Regions from separate parts of the Mesorhizobium sp. M1396 genome, predicted to be linked through region 1. Evidence: predicted binding sites of a transcription regulator. Region 1 holds the regulator's gene; the other holds the start of a gene.
The links. Region 1 encodes LexA, which represses DNA repair genes until DNA is damaged. Its sites were predicted from a motif close to TGTTCNNNNTGTGTTCNG; they were not measured.

Region 1 (4,386 bases):
CAGCGGTCGCGGCATCGTTGGAGCGCTCGCGATCGGTGTCCTCGATGCGCAGCAGCATCGTGCCGCCGGTGTGCCTTGCATACAGCCAGTTGAACAGCGCCGTGCGCGCGCCGCCTATATGCAGGTAGCCGGTGGGCGAGGGGGCAAAGCGGGTGACGACCTTGTCGGACATGGAACTCTCGGAAACCATCTGAAGCGGGGTGCGGCTGCGCGGACTTTCGCGCGCCCGGCGTTCATGTAGCATAGGGTGTCGAGGGCGCAAGGGGCAGACCCGATGGCTGGACGAGGCTGGGGCTCGGATCAGGGCGAGGACGCTGTCACTGGCGTCAGCGAGCGGTCCCTGTTTGCAGCGCCGTTGCCGGCTTCATTGCCGCCGCCATCGCCCCTCGTGCCGGATCCCGGCAAGGCGCCGTTGCAAGCGGATGCCTCCGCCCCGGTTCCAGTTGCCGAAGTCGGCAGGATCGTGCGCGTACGCCGGCAAATCGGCCGGATTTCGCTGCCGCGCCTGCGCCATGGCGTGGCCATGGCAGCGGGCCTGGAACTCGACCGAGGCGTGGCCTTCCTGCTGGTGCCGGTCTGCCTGGCGAGCGGAGCGATCGGCTATTTTTCGCTGGCGGCGGAACCTGACTTCGCAAAGCCTGTCGCAGTTGTCATCTTGGCGGGGCTCTGTGCGCTGGTCTCGCGTTCCTGGCCGAAAACCCATCTGTGCTTCATGGCGGCACTTTTGTGCGCGCTCGGCCTGCTCGCCGCAAAGGTCGAGACATGGCGGGCGGGAACGCAGATGCTGGGCTCGGAAATCTCGACGCAAGTGACCGGCCGCGTCGTTTCGCTCGACCGGATGGAGAGCGGTCGTATCCGGCTGACCATCGACGTCACATCGACTGCAAGGCCGAAACTGCGCTATGCGCCGGAGCGGGTGCGACTTTCGGCGCGAAAGATCCCGGCGGACATGATCGCCGGCTCCCTGATCACTGGATATGCCAAGCTGTTGCCGCCGACCGGGCCGGTGCGGCCGGGCAGCTACGACTTCTCCTTCGACAGCTATTTCGCCGGCATCGGCGGCAGCGGGTTCTTTCTCGGCAATCCAAAACTTATCGTCACCGATGACGGCGGCATGCCGATATCGGCCCGCCTTTCCTCGGGGATAGAAAAAGCCCGTGAAGCGATTGCCGACCACATCAGGGGCAGCGTCGGTGGCGCCGAGGGCGAGATCGCCGCGGCGCTGATCGTCGGCGTGCGCGCCGGCATTCCCGATGACATCAACGAAGCTATGCGGCGTACCGGCATCTACCACATCATCTCCATTTCCGGACTGCATATGGCGCTCGTCGCCGGCACCATCATGGGGTTGCTGCGCGGCGCCTTCGCCTTGTTTCCGGACTTTTCCGCGCGTCGTCCGGTCAAGAAATACGCCGCCGTCGCGGCACTGTTCTCGATCGCCGCCTATCTCATCATCTCAGGCGTCGTCGTCGCCGCCGAGCGCAGCTTCATCATGCTGGCGGTGATGCTGATTGCCGTGCTGTTCGATCGGGCGGCACTCACCATGCGCAATCTAGCAGTTTCGGCGATCGCCGTCATCGTGGTGTCGCCGCATGAAGTGGTCGGCCCGAGTTTCCAGATGTCCTTCGCCGCAACCGCGGCGCTGGTCGGCGCCTATGCCGGCTGGTCGGAGCATCGTGCGGGAAAGACGAGACCACCGCCGCCAAAGCGGTCGCTGCCTGGTTTCCTGACGCGAAAATTCCTGCTGGCGGCAGGCGGCCTTTCCATGACTTCCATCATCGCCGGCGGCGCCACGGCGCTGTTTGCCATCTGGCATTTTCAGCGTGTGTCGCCGCTCAGCCTGTTCGCCAATCTGGCGATCATGCCGATCGTATCACTGGTCGTCATGCCTTTCGCAGTCCTCAGCGCACTGGCGATGCCATTCGGCGCCGACGGCCCCTTTCTTTATGTAATGGGCAAAGGCCTGACGGCGATGATCGCAATGTCCGGATGGATTTCCGAGCGTTCGCCAGTCGACGCAATCGGCTTGATTTCGCAGCAGTCTGTTCTTCTGGTGGCGATTGCCCTTGTCATCGCGACGATGGCGACGACATGGCTGCGGCTGGCAGCTCTTCCTTTCGCGCTTGCCGGCCTGCTGACGGTCTCGGACACGCGCGCACCCGACGTGCTGATCTCGGAGGACGCACGGCTGGTTGCGTTGCCGATCGGCGGCGGCGAACTCGCGGTCAGCCGGGCCAGGCCGAACGAATTCACCGTCGACAACTGGAAGCGTGCGCTGACATCCGAAAGCATCATCGTGCCGGAGGTGTTCGACGAAGGCGACGGTCAATTCGACGTCGCGGATGCGGCTGAAATGCCGCCCGGAGCGCCGTTCTATTGCACATCAGGCGTTTGTCTCGCCAGGCATCCGTCTGGCGCGTTCATTGCCTATATCGAGGACCGAAAAGACACCTGGAAAGCCTGTGGTTTCGCCGACCTGATCGTCATCAATGACGCGACGGCCTATGACGCCTGTCACAACCCGCTGGTTCTGGTCATCACCAAACGGCAACTGGCCCGCAAAGGCAGTGCTGCCGTCTTCTTCGATCGCCAATCGGCGACCACGCCGGCGACAATCAGCTTCGCCGTGGACAGGCCATATCGACCCTGGCACGCGCAACGCAAGTTTTCGCGCGAGGCGAGAGGCCTGCCGCCCTTCAAGAGACCCGAGAAGCCAGTCGTTAAACCGCAGCTGCCTCAGTAGCGGCGGATCAGGCCAACGAGCTTGCCCTGCACCTTGACCCTGTCTGGCCCGAAAATACGGGTTTCATAGGCCGGATTGGCGGCTTCGAGAGCAATCGAGGCGCCCTTGCGGCGGAACCGCTTCAGCGTCGCTTCCTCTTCATCCACCAGCGCCACGATGATCTCGCCAGGGCTCGCCGTATCGGCATTGCGGATGATGACGGTGTCGCCGTCGAAGATGCCGGCCTCGATCATCGAGTCGCCCTTGACCTCCAGCGCATAGTGCTCGCCGCCCATGATCATGTCTGGCGGCACCGAGATCGAATGCGTCTGGTGCTGGATGGCATCGATCGGCACACCGGCGGCGATGCGCCCCATCACGGGGATCGACACGGCGGCGACCACGTCGTCGTCATTGCCTGCTGAAGACATCCGCGAAGACGCTGGCCTGATCTGCCGGCCAAGGCCGCCCTGGCCGAGACTGGCCTGACCAAGACTGCCCTGGATGACGCTTGGAGAGAACTTCTTTGCCGCGTTGAGGCCGGGTGCGATCGAGTCCGGCAGCCGCAGCACTTCCAGCGCGCGTGCCCGGTTGGGCAGCCGGCGAATGAAGCCGCGCTCTTCCAGTGCCGTGATCAAACGATGAATCCCGGATTTGGAGGCAAGGTCGAGCGCCTCCTTCATCTCGTCGAAGGATGGCGGAATGCCGCTTTCCTTCAGGCGTTCATGGATGAACATCAGCAGTTCGTGTTGCTTGCGCGTCAGCATGGCGGCCCCCAGGGTACCTGAAACCAGAATCGGAAAAACAAACCCAGAACAAACACTATCTGTTCCAGTTGTGTTCCGCAACTGTTTAAAGTTTAATGAATTTATTAGGGGGGTCGAAATTATTGGCGCTCGCCAGCGGGCCTCGTCGACGACTGTATGCCGTCACAATGCGCTTGCCGGCATTGAAATTGTTATGGTTAATGGGCTGTGGCCCACCCTTGGCTCAAGCCTGGCATGAGCTGCCCATGGATCCGCGACGGGCGCATTTCCAGCTTTCCGGGCGTTCGTTTGCCGTGAACGAAACGAAGCCAAAATGCCAACCTTGGTTAATCTATTGCAGCCTGCGCCGGCCACCAGCGGCGAACGCATTCGCGAGTTGAAAAATTCGTCCTCCGTCATCCGACCTGGGGGCAAGACGCGACAACAGATCGTCGGGACGGCCGCGTCAGGTCACGGCCTCCTTGACGGCGAAACGCTGGTCCTTCCATGCACTCGTGCGCAGAATGTCTTCCAGCACCTCGACCGCCAGCCACACGTCCTTGTAGCCGACATAGAGCGGCGTAAATCCGAAACGGATGGTTGACGGCGCGCGGAAGTCACCGATCACTCCGCGCTCGATCAGCGCCCGCATGATTTGATAGCCATGATCGTGAAGGAACGACACATGGCTGCCGCGCCTGGTCGCGTCGCGAGTGCTCTCCAGCGTGAGACCATAGGCGCCGCACTTCGCTTCGACGAGCTGGATGAACAGTTCGGTCAGCGCGACACTTTTCTTTCGCAATGCCGCCATGTCGACGTCGTTCCAGATGGCAAGCGCGCCTTTGAGCGCCCGCATCGACAGGACCGGCTGCGTGCCGCACAGAAAGCGGCGGATACCGGTGCCGGCAACATAACCCC
Region 2 (4,386 bases), on a different contig from region 1:
GCCGTCCGAGAGCCCGATCTTGATGCGGCCGCCGACCACGGCGATCGTCGCCGGCACGGCGCCGCCGTCGGTGATGATCTTTTCGACATCCGCGGCCATGGCGCCATTGTCGGGGTAGGGCATGCCATGGGTGATGATGGTGCTTTCCAGCGCCACCACCGGCCGGCCGGCGGCCAGGGCCTGCGCCACCGGCGCGTGGATGTCGATGAAGGGGCGGGCGGTCTCTGGGGTCATCTGGATCTCCATCCCGGAGTGCGTCGCGTCCACTTGGGCGCGCGAAAAACTCCGGCACTATGAATTTGCCGGTCTCATGCCACTTCCTGCGCATCCGGCACAAGGGCCAGTGCCTCCGCGAAGGTCGCCGCGGTGAAATCCGGAACGGCGTCCGGGCTTTCGATGGCAAGCGTCGCCGCGGCAATGCCCTCGCGCAGGGCCACCCGCAGCGGCAGGCCGTGCAGCAAGGCAGCGACCGTTGCGCCGGCCAGCGCATCGCCTGCGCCGGTGACGTCGGCTATCCTCCTTGGCGGCGGCGGCAGGATCGAGAAGGCGCCGGCGTCATCGAAGCCCAGCATGGCACTGCCGCCCGCCGTCACCACGCCGCTCCTGAGCCCCGCGCGTCTCAGCCCGGCGACGATGTCTTGCGGGGAAGTTGCCACGTCCAGGTCCGCCAGTGCGGTCGCTTCGCGCCGGTTCATGAAGACGACGGCCAGATTGCCGAGCACCGGCTTCAAACGCACGATCTTGGCCGGCGAAATGGCAATGGCGAAGACGGGTTTGCCGGCCGCAAGCGAAACCAGCCGCTCCAGTGCCGCCGTCGGCAGATTGGCGTCGCAGAAGACGGCGTCGGCGGCAGCGATCACCTCCCGGACCCTGGAGCGCCTGATCTGCTTGGGGAACGCTAGGTCATAGAGCGCCATGTCGGCGAAGCCGACGATCAGTTCGCCCTCGTTGTCGATCAGCGCCGTATAGCTCGGCGTGGTGCGGTCGAGGAACACCGCGGACAGGTCGGTAATGCCTGCCTCGGCGATGGCTCGTGAAACGGCATCGGCAGCGGCATCGCCGCCGCGCACCGACAGCAGCGACGCGGACACGCCACGGCGAACTGCGCTGCGCAGCGCGTTGAAAACGCCGCCGCCGACATCCTCGCGCATCGTGCCGGGATTGGAAGCAGCCGGCACGTAGGGACCTGATACCTGGCCGCGCCGATCGATATGGGCGCCGCCTACGGCCAGTATTTTCGTGGATTTCAGCATGCCGGCGATATCACCTTTGTTATTCCGGTCGCACAAGCGCTAGACTGCGTGACGGCGCTTCGCATGCAAAGGTAGCGATTCGGCGGATCGAAACAATCGAGCCGCCTGGCCCCAATGCGTTAGACGTCGTGAAGCTAAATCGTGAGACAAAAAAAGAACAAATCTGGATATTGATTGTTTTTCAGATATTTGACCCCTCTTGCCAAACGAGAACAAAAAAGGTACAAATTGGCAGGGATTACGGATTGTCCGGCCTTCATTGACGACCAAGGGGTGATGTATCATGGCTCAGAATTCTTTGCGGCTGGTAGAGGACAAAGCGGTGGACAAATCAAAGGCTCTGGATGCGGCGCTGTCGCAAATCGAGCGGGCTTTCGGCAAAGGCTCGATCATGCGGCTCGGCGCGAACGAGCAGGTCGTCGAGATCGAAACGGTGCCGACCGGCTCGCTTGGCCTCGACATCGCGCTTGGCGTCGGTGGCCTGCCGCGCGGCCGCATCGTCGAGATCTATGGGCCGGAAAGCTCGGGCAAGACGACGCTGGCGCTGCACACCGTGGCCGAAGCCCAGAAGAAGGGCGGTATCTGCGCCTTCGTCGATGCCGAGCACGCGCTCGATCCGGTCTATGCCCGCAAGCTTGGCGTCGATCTGGAGAACCTCCTGATCTCGCAGCCCGACACCGGTGAGCAGGCGCTGGAAATCTGCGACACGCTGGTGCGCTCCGGCGCCATCGACGTGCTGGTGGTCGATTCGGTGGCGGCGCTGACGCCACGCGCCGAAATCGAAGGCGAGATGGGCGATTCGCTGCCCGGCCTGCAGGCCCGCCTGATGAGCCAGGCGCTGCGCAAGCTGACCGCTTCGATCTCGCGTTCCAACACCATGGTCATCTTCATCAACCAGATACGCATGAAGATCGGCGTCATGTTCGGTTCGCCCGAGACCACGACCGGCGGCAACGCGCTGAAATTCTACGCTTCGGTGCGCCTCGACATTCGCCGCATCGGCTCGGTCAAGGACCGCGACGAGGTCGTCGGCAACCAGACCCGCGTCAAGGTGGTCAAGAACAAGCTGGCGCCGCCCTTCAAGGTGGTCGAGTTCGACATCATGTATGGAGAAGGCGTGTCCAAGACCGGTGAACTGGTCGATCTCGGCGTCAAGGCCGGCGTGGTCGAGAAGTCGGGCGCCTGGTTCTCCTACAATTCGCAGCGTCTCGGCCAGGGCCGTGAGAATGCCAAGCTGTTCCTGCGCGACAATCCCGACACCGCGCGCGAGATCGAATTGGCGCTCAGGCAGAACGCCGGGCTGATCGCCGAGAAATTCCTTGAGAATGGCGGCTCCGAAGGTGGCGACGACGGTTTCGAGGAGGAATCCGGCGCGATGTGAGAGCCTTGGGCGATGGCCGGAGTTCGGCCATAATCTCGCTCTATTATCTCAGGCTTATGTAATCGAGTTCCGAGTTATTGCGTTTTGAACCGCCGGCCTAGCGCCGGCGGTTTTGCGTTTTGGCGGGGAAATGGGCCTGGCTCGGACAGCCGGCAAAGGCCGTGGATTGGACCAATTCCGTGTTTCTGGACAGGGTGAAGCGCGGCGGCTAAAAGGCCAAGTCTATCTTCTAAAAAGTCTATCTTCTAAAACGCAGAGCCCATTTCCCGCCGGTTTGCCGGCGGCTCTCTCGAAAAGGCAGCATTCATGAGTGGCGTGAACGAAATCCGGTCGACATTTCTCGACTACTTTCGCAAGGAGGGTCACGAGATCGTCGCGTCGAGCCCGCTTGTGCCGCGCAACGACCCGACGCTGATGTTCACCAACGCCGGCATGGTGCAGTTCAAGAACGTCTTCACCGGCCTGGAGAAGCGGCCCTATTCGCGCGCCTCGACCGCCCAGAAGAGCGTTCGTGCCGGCGGCAAGCATAACGACCTCGACAATGTCGGCTATACCGCGCGCCATCTGACCTTCTTCGAGATGCTCGGCAATTTCTCCTTTGGCGACTACTTCAAGGAGCGCGCCATCGAACTAGCCTGGAACCTGATCACCAAGGAATTCGGGCTGAACAAGGACAAGCTGCTGGTCACCGTCTATCACACGGATGACGAAGCGGCCGGCTTCTGGAAGAAGATCGCCGGGTTTTCCGATGACCGCATCATCCGCATCGCGACCTCGGACAATTTCTGGGCGATGGGCGACACCGGACCGTGCGGGCCATGCTCTGAGATCTTCATCGACCGCGGTGAACACATCTGGGGCGGACCTCCCGGCAGCCCTGAGGAGGACGGCGACCGTTTCCTCGAATTCTGGAACCTGGTCTTCATGCAGTATGAACAGGTGACGAAGGAGGAACGCATCGACCTGCCGCGCCCGTCGATCGACACCGGCATGGGCCTGGAGCGCATGGCGTCCGTCCTGCAAGGGGTGGAAAGCGTCTTCGAGACCGATCTGTTCCGTCATCTGATCGAGGCGTCGTCGTCCGCTCTCGGGCATGGGCCCGACAAGGAGACGGTCGCGTCCTTCCGTGTCATTGCCGACCACCTGCGCTCGTCCTCTTTCCTGGTGGCCGACGGCGTGCTGCCGTCGAACGAGGGCCGCGGCTATGTCCTGCGCCGCATCATGCGCCGCGCCATGCGTCATGCGCAGCTGCTCGGTGCTCGCGATCCCCTGATGTGGCGCCTGGTTCCGGCGCTGGTGCGCGAGATGGGCCAGGCCTATCCGGAACTGGTGCGCGGCGAACAGTTGATCACCGAAACCCTGAAGCTCGAGGAGACCAGGTTTCGCAAGACGCTGGTGCGCGGCCTCGGACTGCTTTCGGAGGCGACGGAAATGCTGCATGCCGGCGACATGCTGGACGGCGAGACGGCCTTCAAGCTCTATGACACGTACGGCTTCCCGCTCGACCTGACGCAGGACGCGCTGCGCCAGCGCAGCATCTCGGTCGATCTTGCCGGCTTTACCAATGCCATGGAGCAGCAGAAGGCCGAGGCGCGCAAGCATTGGGCTGGCTCCGGCGATGCGGCCACCGAGACCATCTGGTTTTCGGTGCGCGAGAAGGCGGGCGCCACCGAATTCCTCGGCTACGAGACCGAGCAGGCCGAAGGCATCATCCAGGCGCTGGTCAGGGACGGCACGACCATCGACAGCGCC

Region 2: recA (recombinase RecA) is a predicted target of LexA. The motif match lies at 1,462-1,479, and genes of this name have one in related genera.

What each region holds. Positions count from the first base shown of each region.
Region 1 covers NZ_JAMYLA010000044.1:41,525-45,910, reverse strand. The annotation lists gene gltX (glutamate--tRNA ligase) at 1-172, opposite strand, end outside; gene NKH02_RS25010 (ComEC/Rec2 family competence protein) at 275-2,743, shown strand; gene lexA (transcriptional repressor LexA) at 2,737-3,489, opposite strand; gene kynU (kynureninase) at 3,935-4,386, opposite strand, start outside.
Region 2 covers NZ_JAMYLA010000007.1:38,906-43,291, forward strand. The annotation lists gene NKH02_RS06150 (pseudouridine-5'-phosphate glycosidase) at 1-234, opposite strand, end outside; gene NKH02_RS06155 (carbohydrate kinase family protein) at 309-1,253, opposite strand; gene recA (recombinase RecA) at 1,537-2,634, shown strand; gene alaS (alanine--tRNA ligase) at 2,941-4,386, shown strand, end outside.